Regions from separate parts of the Staphylococcus kloosii genome, predicted to be linked through region 3. Evidence: riboswitches for the same ligand, from Rfam matches in the RefSeq annotation. Region 3 holds a riboswitch; each other region holds the start of a gene.

Region 1 (3,248 bases), 630 kb from region 3:
CTACTTTAAATTTGCGTAATATTGGAAATGTAATAATTAGGTTAATTAAGATAAGTAGAAATATCGTTATAATAACGTAGCTAGGTAGTTGAACTGCAAATTGACGGAGACCTTCCCCTATCGTATTTTCGTAGCCATTCTGCACACCACTCTCTTCAATTGCTTGTAGCATTTGAGTTCTTAGTGGTTTTATTAGCGTATCTACTGTTGGTATTTTATTAAGCGCTTGTAAAATCATAAAAGCGACCAATGAGATGATACTGATAAATGTTGTAGTTACGTATAGAATACGTTCTTTTGATGTACGTTCTTTTAATAATTGGCCTACTAAAAAACTAACAATTAATATTAAGACCATCGTACTTAATACGAATATATTACCTAACAAAGTGGTTAAAATTACTGTAATTACAGCGGCCAATCCAAAAGATTCTTTAGATTTGTGCCATAGTACAATGCCTGGTATTGTCGCAAACAAGCATAATACAAAACCAAGTGGCGGTAATATATGTAAGACTAAAGCAACGATGATGAGTGAGATAATACTCAAAATAGTAGCTTTAGGTTCAATTTTTGAAAACAAATTTTGCCACTCCCATACTTTTTGACTGTATTACTATTCTAACCTCTTTAGAAATTTTATACAATTATTGATAATTTCGAATGAGCAGGTCAAATTTCATTCATAACGTGACTAGCTTTATTCGCGAATCATCGGTCAAACAAAAAAAGCTCTAAGTCTACTTATAACAGTAAACTCAGAGCTTTGCTGTATTTTATTTACGCTTAAATTTAGAAACTTTTAAGAAATGATACAAATTAGGTGCCCAATCGTTAAAGTTAAGTAAAAATCCATCATGGCCTACATTGTCAGGTACGAAGAAGTGACGGTGATATTTAAACCGCTCCCCTACTGCACGTACTAGATCATCGGGATACAATAAATCATCCGTAAAGCCCATCGTTAAAACTTTAGTATCTAAAGATTTAAATACTTCGGTAACGTCCGTACGATCTCTGTCGATATCATGACTATCTAAGACGTCCAGGAGTGTTAAATAACAGTTAAGATTAAAGTTTTCTTTAAATTTATTACCTTGATGTCGTTGATATGCTACGACTTGGTCTGGTGAAAATCGTTTATCATAACTTTTAGATGAACGATACGTTAAAAAGCCTAATTGTCGTGCAATACTCATGCCTTCTTTACCAGCTAACTGAATTGATTGACGTGCAATTTCATTAAATGCACGACTATAAGAGGAAGTCTTATCTGTAGCGGCAAGTATGACTGCCTTCTTCACATCAAATTGTCTATTATATAGCAATTCCATAGCTTGCATGCCACCAAGTGAGCCACCGATTAAGATATCAATGTGGGAAAAACCCAATGCTTTAATCCCAACTTCTAATGCTCGTACAACGTCTCTTAAAGTTAGTTTTGAAGGAAAATCATCATCTATTAATGCAGAACTTGAACCAAATGGACTACCGATAACATTAAAAGTTAGAAATTGGTAATCATTAATTGGCATATAACCTCCATCAATAATTTCGCGCCACCAGCCATGATCCTCGTCCGTTCCATACGTCACATGGTTACCTGTCAGAGCATGACATACTAACACGAGCGGTTGACCTTTGAAGCCTACATGTTCATAACGTAATTTTAAATTTGATATTGTTTCCCCTGATTCTGTTTCAAACGGTCCTAATTCTAACGTGTCCACAGTATAATTTGTCATGTTCGACCTCCTACTAACTTAAAAACCTTCTTACTCGATATAAGTAAGAAGGTTACTGGTTACTTATCATTCGAATATCTTCGTTGGTTTTAGCACCGTACTCTATAGCCGGTTGCTGAAGCATCTATGGGCCAAGTCCCTTAGCTTCTCAAAATAAGATTTGATTTAATTTATTAGATTTATTTTTCGAAACACCCATACTATAGATGTCGAAATTTTCTATTAATTTCATTCTAACGAATAACGCTTACTACTTCAATGCTTAACATTAAAATAGTAAACGTATAAGCGCCATTATAAAAATACCGGCAACTATAGTTATTGTGAGACTTTTAGATATAAATGCCACTAATACAGTTGGAATGATTGTTACTAAAAATGGAATATTAATAGTATAACCAAATTTACCACTGTGTTGTTCGATAACGCCATCGATAATCAGTGCAGTAAACAATGTAATTGGGATAAACGATAACCATTTTACGACTTTTTCTGATAAATGAACACGTGTAATCAACATAAATGGTACTACCCTAGTTAACCACGTGACCACACCACATAACACGATGATGCTTAGCATATGTATCGTCATACTCATTTGGTCATCACCACCCCTAATGTAGCCGCAAGTACCGAAGATAAAATAATTGCTACGTATGTAGGCATAAATAAACTAAATAAAAACATCATTACAATGACACAAACAATCAATACGATATAAGTCATAATTTGAGAACGTTGTACCGTTTCAAATTGTGAAATTGCTAAAAAGATAAACATACCAGTAATAGCAAAATCTAAACCGAGTGCATCTGGGTTGTGGATATATTTACCGAAAATAGCGCCAACAATACACGATACAGTCCAAAATAAATATGCCGTTAAATTAAGTCCATGTAACCAACGATCATTTATCTGTTCACCTTTTAAGTGAGGTGTTATAGCAACTCCAAATGTTTCGTCAGTAACTAACGTTGCTAACCCTAAACGATTAAGCCAACCGTAATTTTTATATTGGGGAGCTAAGGTCATACTTAATAAAAACATCCTTGAATTAACTATAAAAGTCGTTAATACAATTGCAGTTATAGGTGTTCCAGCAATCACTAAACTACAAATAATAAATTGTGCTGCACCGGCATAAACGAGTAAGCATAATAAAATTATTTCTATAAGACTAAACTTAGATGCTACCGCAACGATGCCAAAAGAAAGTCCCACACCTGCATAACCTAATAATGTAGGTACGCATTCTTTAACACCTTGCCTAAATGTTAAATGCGAAGCCATATACTACCCCTCCCCTGCCTGTAAGCATATTATTGATAGTCTAATACAGAATATTTAAGCGAGCAATAAGGTAAGTCTACCGTTTGTCTGATGTAAGACAAACGGTAGACTAAAACCTACTATATTTTAGCCTCCCCTACCCTATTAAAAAGCGTTCCATCTCGTAGACAGAACGCTTGTAATAGCTATAATATATTATTATTTAACTACTGG
Region 2 (3,248 bases), 900 kb from region 3:
TAAATGACTAATACGTTGTGCATCATTAAATTCATTTCTTGGTAAAAAGATATTAGCCATAATGTGCATATCTTCAGGACGAATTCGTTTTTCGTTTACAAGTCGTTCACGTATACCGATAAGTCTCATATCAGTCACATATTCACTATGATTTTTAGAGAATAATTTTAATGCATCAATTTCTCTGTCTTTAGAATTAACTGTTGCCTCATATTCTTCTTGTTGTTTCGTCACAGTTTTTTTGTTTTTAATTCTTTCTTTTTCTAATTCCTCTGCGTGTTCGTCACTCAATTTTTGTTGTTTTGATTGGTATTGTTCTTCTATTTTTTGTTGTGCTTTTTTCTTACTTTTTAAAGCAATTAAAAATAGAATGAAACAAATAATTGCTATTACGATAGCTACAATCAAACCAATTTGAATTGGTCCAAATGAATTCATAACAATTTCGCTCCTTTATATATCATTATCTCCATTATAATAAAAATTGTTTAATCATTCGATAAAAATACTAATAAAGTTATAACAACTTGATTATGCATTTACTGCATCTTTTAAGAGGTTAACTTTATCTAATTTTTCCCATGGTAATAATACATCAGTACGACCAAAATGACCATAAGCTGCTGTTTGTTTATAAATTGGTTGTTTTAAGTCCAACATTTTAATAATGCCTGCTGGTCGTAAGTCAAAATGCGTTCTTACCGCTTCAACTAATTCACTTTCACTTACTTTCCCAGTACCAAACGTATCAATTGAAATAGACACTGGCTCAGCAACACCAATTGCATATGCAAGTTGTACTTCACATTTATCTGCTAAATCAGCCGCAACAATATTTTTAGCAACGTATCTTGCTGCATATGCTGCTGATCTATCTACTTTTGTAGGATCCTTACCACTAAAGCATCCCCCACCATGACGTGCATAACCACCGTATGTATCTACGATAATTTTTCTACCTGTTAGACCAGCATCGCCTTGAGGTCCACCTATAACAAATCGTCCAGTTGGATTAATATAAAATTTCGTTTTTTCATCTAACAATTCTTTAGGAACTGTTGGATAAATAACGTGTTCTTTAATATCATCTTGAATTTGAGAAAGTTCTATGTCATCAGCGTGTTGTGTTGATACTACAATGGTATCGATACGGTGAGGTTGATCATTTTCATCATACTCAACCGTAACTTGTACTTTGCCATCAGGACGTAGATATTTAATGATGTCATCTTTACGTACATCAGATAAGCGTTTAGCGAGTTGATGAGATAAGAAAATTGGTAATGGCATATAAGTGTCTGTTTCTTTCGTTGCATAACCAAACATTAAACCTTGATCGCCAGCACCTGTAGCTTCAATTTCTTCTTCAGAAATATCATTTCTATATTCTAAAGCTGTATCTACTCCTTGTGCAATGTCTGCAGATTGTTCATCAATAGCAGTTAACACTGCCATAGTTTGGCTGTCATATCCATATTTCGCACGTGTATAACCAATGTTTTTAATCGTTTCACGAACTACTTTTGGAATATCTACGTAAGTCGTAGTCGAAATTTCACCTGAAATAAGTGCCATACCTGTTGTAACTGTTGTCTCACAAGCCACCCTAGCATTTGGGTCGTCTTTTAATATTTCGTCTAAAATTGCATCAGATACTTGGTCCGCAATTTTATCTGGGTGTCCTTCTGTAACTGATTCTGAAGTGAATAATCTTCTATTGTATGTCATAATTTGCTCCTTTAGTTATTAAATTACGAAAATTCTCTTTTGTGAGCTTAATAAAAAAGAGCCTTCATCACTATAAAATAGAGAGAAGGCTCAATACGTCCATTCGCTCTTATCGTTCAGACGATATTTGTCTGCAAACGGTTTGGCACCTTCCTTCTTTAATGTATAAAGAAGAGGTTGCTGGGCTTCATTGGGTCCATGTCCCTCCGCCTCTCAGGATAAGAGAATCCGTTAGTAACTATACTACCTAAACTGCATAGTAATGTCAATTTTACAAAATCCCAAATTTTATAATAATTTTTATGGCATAATATAGTGATTATGTTATACTCGTTTATTGTAAAGGCTTACATAAAAATAGCGTTGGAGGGATTAAGTATGGCGATAGATACATATACTTACACAAGTAAACTGGAAAACATTTATAAAAAAACAACTTCTTTATTTCAATTATCAACAACCGAATTGTACTATAAGATGTTGGAAAACAACGAAGGTGAATTGACTGAACTTGGTGCAATTAATGCTCGAACTGGGAAGTATACAGGTCGTTCACCGAAAGATAAATTTATAGTAACTGAACCTTCTTATAAAGATGATATTGATTGGGGTAATATCAATCAACCTATTGACGAAACTACATTTTTAAATCTATATAACAAAGTTTTAGATTATTTAAACGAACGTGATGAATTGTACATTTTCAATGGTTACGCAGGTAGTGACGAAGATTCACAATTAAAACTATCTGTTATCAACGAATTATCTTGGCATAACTTATTTGCACAAAATATGTTTATTAAACCTGATTCCAAAGAAGAAGCTGAAGAAATCAAAGCTGATTTCACAATTGTTTCTGCACCAAGATTTAAAGCAGATCCAGCTGTTGATGGTACAAATTCTGAAACATTTATTATTACTTCATTCAAACATAAAGTTATCCTTATCGGTGGTACTGAATACGCTGGTGAAATGAAAAAAGGTATTTTTTCAGTAATGAATTACCTATTACCTAAAGATAATATTATGAGTATGCATTGTTCAGCCAATGTAGGCGAAAAAGGTGACGTAGCATTATTCTTTGGTTTATCTGGTACAGGTAAAACAACTTTATCTGCCGATCCTACTCGTAAATTAATTGGGGATGACGAACACGGTTGGAATGATAATGGTATCTTTAATATTGAAGGTGGATGTTACGCTAAAGCTATTAATCTTTCTAAGAAAAAAGAACCTCAAATATACGACGCGATTAAATATGGTACTATTTTAGAAAATGTAGTAGTTGATAACGATGGTGATATTGATTTCGATGATAACTACTATACTGAAAATACTCGTGCTGCCTATCCAATAGACCATATTGATAATATTGTTAAACCATCTAAAGCAGCACATCCAAATACGATTATATTCTTAACTGCTGATGCTTTCGGTGTGTTACCTCCAATTTCTAAATTGACTAAAGACCAAGCGATGTATCATTTCTTAAGTGGTTTCACTGCTAAACTTGCAGGTAC
Region 3 (3,248 bases):
ACTATTTAATACACACGGCGCAAAATATCGTGAGTTAGGTCTAAAAGATAAGTTGAGCTCAATGTCAGACAATGATAAGTTAGATTTGTTAGCTCAAAATGGCATGCTTGTTAAACGCCCATTAGCTATATCTGGAGATAAAGCAACAGTAGGTTTTAATGAAGAAGTTTATAAAGAAACTTGGTTGTAATCAACAGAAGTAATAGTAGGGTGTTTATATATTAGACACATGTTTATCACTACATGTCGTTTATTATTTTATTTTTATTATAAACAGTTGCCTTTAAGCATCGTCATATGGCATCATAAAAGTGTAAAATCATATAGGAGGGGATACTTGTGGCAGTACCGAGCGAATTAAAATATTCTAAAGATCATGAATGGGTTAAAATTGAAGGCAATACAGCAACAATTGGTATTACTGAATACGCACAAAATGAATTAGGAGATATCGTTTTTGTTGAATTACCAGAGGTTGACGATGAAATTAATGAAGGAGATACTTTTGGTAGCGTAGAATCAGTTAAAACTGTATCAGAATTATATGCACCTCTTTCAGGTAAAGTCTTAGAAGCAAATGAAGAATTAGAAGATAGCCCTGAATTCGTAAATGAATCACCATACGAGAAAGCTTGGATGGTTAAAATAGAAGTTACTGATGAAAGTCAATTAGACGGTTTATTATCAGCTGAACAATATTCAGAAATGATAGGCGAATAATAAAAAAGTTGAACTCCTTGATATTTATATCTAGGAGTTTTTATTATTATGACAAAATTTATTACAACGTAAGCATATTTTTGGTCGTTTGATAATAATTCATGTTTAATGAACAAATACATCGTGGAATAGTATAGTAAAGTATAGATAATCGACTTTGAGAAGGTGGATGTCATGACTCTATTAAATAAAGTAATTGTCGTTGAAGGTAAATCAGATAAACTGCAAGTAAACAAAGTGCTTGATGAACCTGTACAGATAATATGCACTCACGGTACCATGAGTATTGATAAAATTGATAAAATGATTGACACACTTTATGATAAACAAGTATTCATCTTGGTTGATTCAGATGATGAAGGTGAAAAAATTCGTAGTTGGTTCAAAAGATATTTAAGTGAAAGTAAACATATAAAAGTAGATAAACAATATTGTGAAGTAGCACGATGTCCTAAACCTTATTTATCTAGGTTATTAGAAAAAAATGGCTTTATAGTTAAAGACGAAGAACAGTTAGACAAAGCACAATTAGAAAATATAGCTGAAAGGGTAAGTTTGATAACATGAACGTAACAAAAGAACAACGAGTTAATGTAGAAGAACATTTCAATGAAGAAAAACATTTAATTTTTGGATATACACCTACATGTGGTACGTGTAAAGTTTCAGAAAGAATGTTAGATATCGCGAACGACATTTTAAAATTACCAATCACTAAGATTGATTTGAATTTACATCCTGATTTTAGTCAACAACATGAAATTCAATCAGTCCCTGTTCTAATGGTGATGTCAAAAGGTTCAGAACTAAAACGATTATACGCTTTTCAGTCTGTTCCTTATTTGTTAGAAAATTTAAAAAAATAATTGACGAAACATTAGTGTAATGGTAGGATTAAAAATAATTAAATTATGTAACTCTTATCGAGAGAGGTGGAGGGATGTGCCCTATGAAGCCCGGCAACCGTCTAATTAATAGAAATGGTGCCAATTCACATAAAGTTAAACTAACTTTAAAAGATGAGAGAGGGTATGTATTGCTTTCTCTATTCTGGATAAGATAGGGGAAGCATTTTTTAGTTTATCGAGCATTACAAGGAGGCAATCACAATGATTGAGTTAAATCAAATCGTCAAACGTTATAAGACGAAAAAGCAAGAAGTTCTTGCTGTCGATCATGTTGATTTAAACATAGAAACTGGCTCAATTTTTGGCGTGATTGGTTTTTCAGGAGCGGGAAAAAGTACTTTAGTTAGACTTTTAAACAATTTGGAACAGCCAACATCTGGTGATGTCATTATTGATGGAGACAATATAGGACAGTTGTCTAAATCAGCATTACGTCAAAAACGTCAAAAAGTAAGCATGATATTTCAACATTTTAATTTATTATGGTCTAGAACCGTATTAAACAATATTACGTTCCCTTTAGAAATTGCTGGCGTATCACGACAACAAGCAAAAAAGAGAGCGCAAGAATTAATCGAGCTTGTAGGCTTGCAAGGAAGAGAAAACGCATATCCTTCGCAGCTATCAGGTGGGCAGAAGCAGCGTGTAGGTATTGCACGTGCGCTTGCAAATGAGCCAACTGTATTACTTTGCGATGAGGCGACAAGTGCATTAGACCCTCAAACGACAGACGAAATTCTTGATTTACTGTTGAAAGTTAAAGAACAAAGCAATATAACTATTGTAATAATCACTCATGAAATGCATGTAATTCGTCGCATTTGCGATGAAGTTGCGGTAATGGAGAGTGGACGAGTGATTGAACAAGGTACAGTTAATGATGTTTTTGAACACCCTAAACATCAAGTGACAAAACGTTTTGTTAAAGACGATTTGAATGATGACTTTGACGAATCTATCGATGACTTAGGTGCATTACAGCCTGGAGATTACATAGTAAGATTAAACTTTGTAGGCAATAATACTACAGAACCAATCGTTTCATATATAACTAAGACACATAATATTGATGTGAATATTTTAGAAGCCAATATTAAAAATAGTAAAAATGGTTCAATTGGATTTTTAGTATTACATTTACCAAATGTAGGCACTAATCAATTCGACACTTTCAAAGAAAACCTAGAGTCGCAACAAGTATCAGTGGAGGTGTTACGTCATGGGTAAGTCATTTGGAGAAATTTTACAAGAGATGCTAACAATGCCAAATGTACAATGGCCTGAAGTTTGGCAAGCAACATATGAAACGTTATACATGACAGTGATTTCGACTATTTTTGCGTTTATTTTCGGTATTATTTTAGGAGTACTGTTATTCCTATCGGCGAGAAGTAAATCCAAAACTGCGCACGTGTTTTATACGATTGTGTCATTTGTCGTTAACTTATTTAGAGCGATTCCATTCATTATCTTAATTTTGCTACTCATTCCATTTACAAGCATAGTTTTAGGGACAATAAGTGGACCAACTGGTGCATTACCAGCATTAATCATAGGTTCAGCGCCATTCTATGCTAGATTAGTTGAAATTGCATTCAAAGAAATTGATAAAGGTGTTAT

The links. A riboswitch is a leader RNA that binds a small molecule or an ion and turns the genes downstream of it on or off. The one in region 3 is predicted to bind S-adenosylmethionine.
Region 1: another riboswitch for S-adenosylmethionine. It lies ahead of metX (homoserine O-acetyltransferase MetX); the one in region 3 lies ahead of C7J89_RS11390 (methionine ABC transporter ATP-binding protein).
Region 2: another riboswitch for S-adenosylmethionine. It lies ahead of metK (methionine adenosyltransferase); the one in region 3 lies ahead of C7J89_RS11390 (methionine ABC transporter ATP-binding protein).

What each region holds. Positions count from the first base shown of each region.
Region 1 covers NZ_CP027846.1:294,045-297,292, reverse strand. Annotated here, with positions in the region: gene C7J89_RS01535 (DUF2232 domain-containing protein) at 1-583, opposite strand, end outside; gene metX (homoserine O-acetyltransferase MetX) at 777-1,745, opposite strand; SAM riboswitch class I at 1,806-1,905, opposite strand; gene C7J89_RS01525 (AzlD domain-containing protein) at 2,014-2,343, opposite strand; gene C7J89_RS01520 (AzlC family ABC transporter permease) at 2,340-3,035, opposite strand; gene serS (serine--tRNA ligase) at 3,234-3,248, opposite strand, start outside.
Region 2 covers NZ_CP027846.1:1,393,700-1,396,947, reverse strand. Annotated here, with positions in the region: gene C7J89_RS07010 (nuclease-related domain-containing protein) at 1-438, opposite strand, end outside; gene metK (methionine adenosyltransferase) at 532-1,728, opposite strand; SAM riboswitch class I at 1,835-1,953, opposite strand; gene pckA (phosphoenolpyruvate carboxykinase (ATP)) at 2,107-3,248, shown strand, end outside.
Region 3 covers NZ_CP027846.1:2,291,249-2,294,496, reverse strand. Annotated here, with positions in the region: gene C7J89_RS11410 (arsenate reductase family protein) at 1-190, shown strand, start outside; gene gcvH (glycine cleavage system protein GcvH) at 340-720, shown strand; gene C7J89_RS11400 (toprim domain-containing protein) at 895-1,287, shown strand; gene C7J89_RS11395 (thioredoxin family protein) at 1,284-1,586, shown strand; SAM riboswitch class I at 1,638-1,746, shown strand; gene C7J89_RS11390 (methionine ABC transporter ATP-binding protein) at 1,830-2,855, shown strand; gene C7J89_RS11385 (methionine ABC transporter permease) at 2,848-3,248, shown strand, end outside.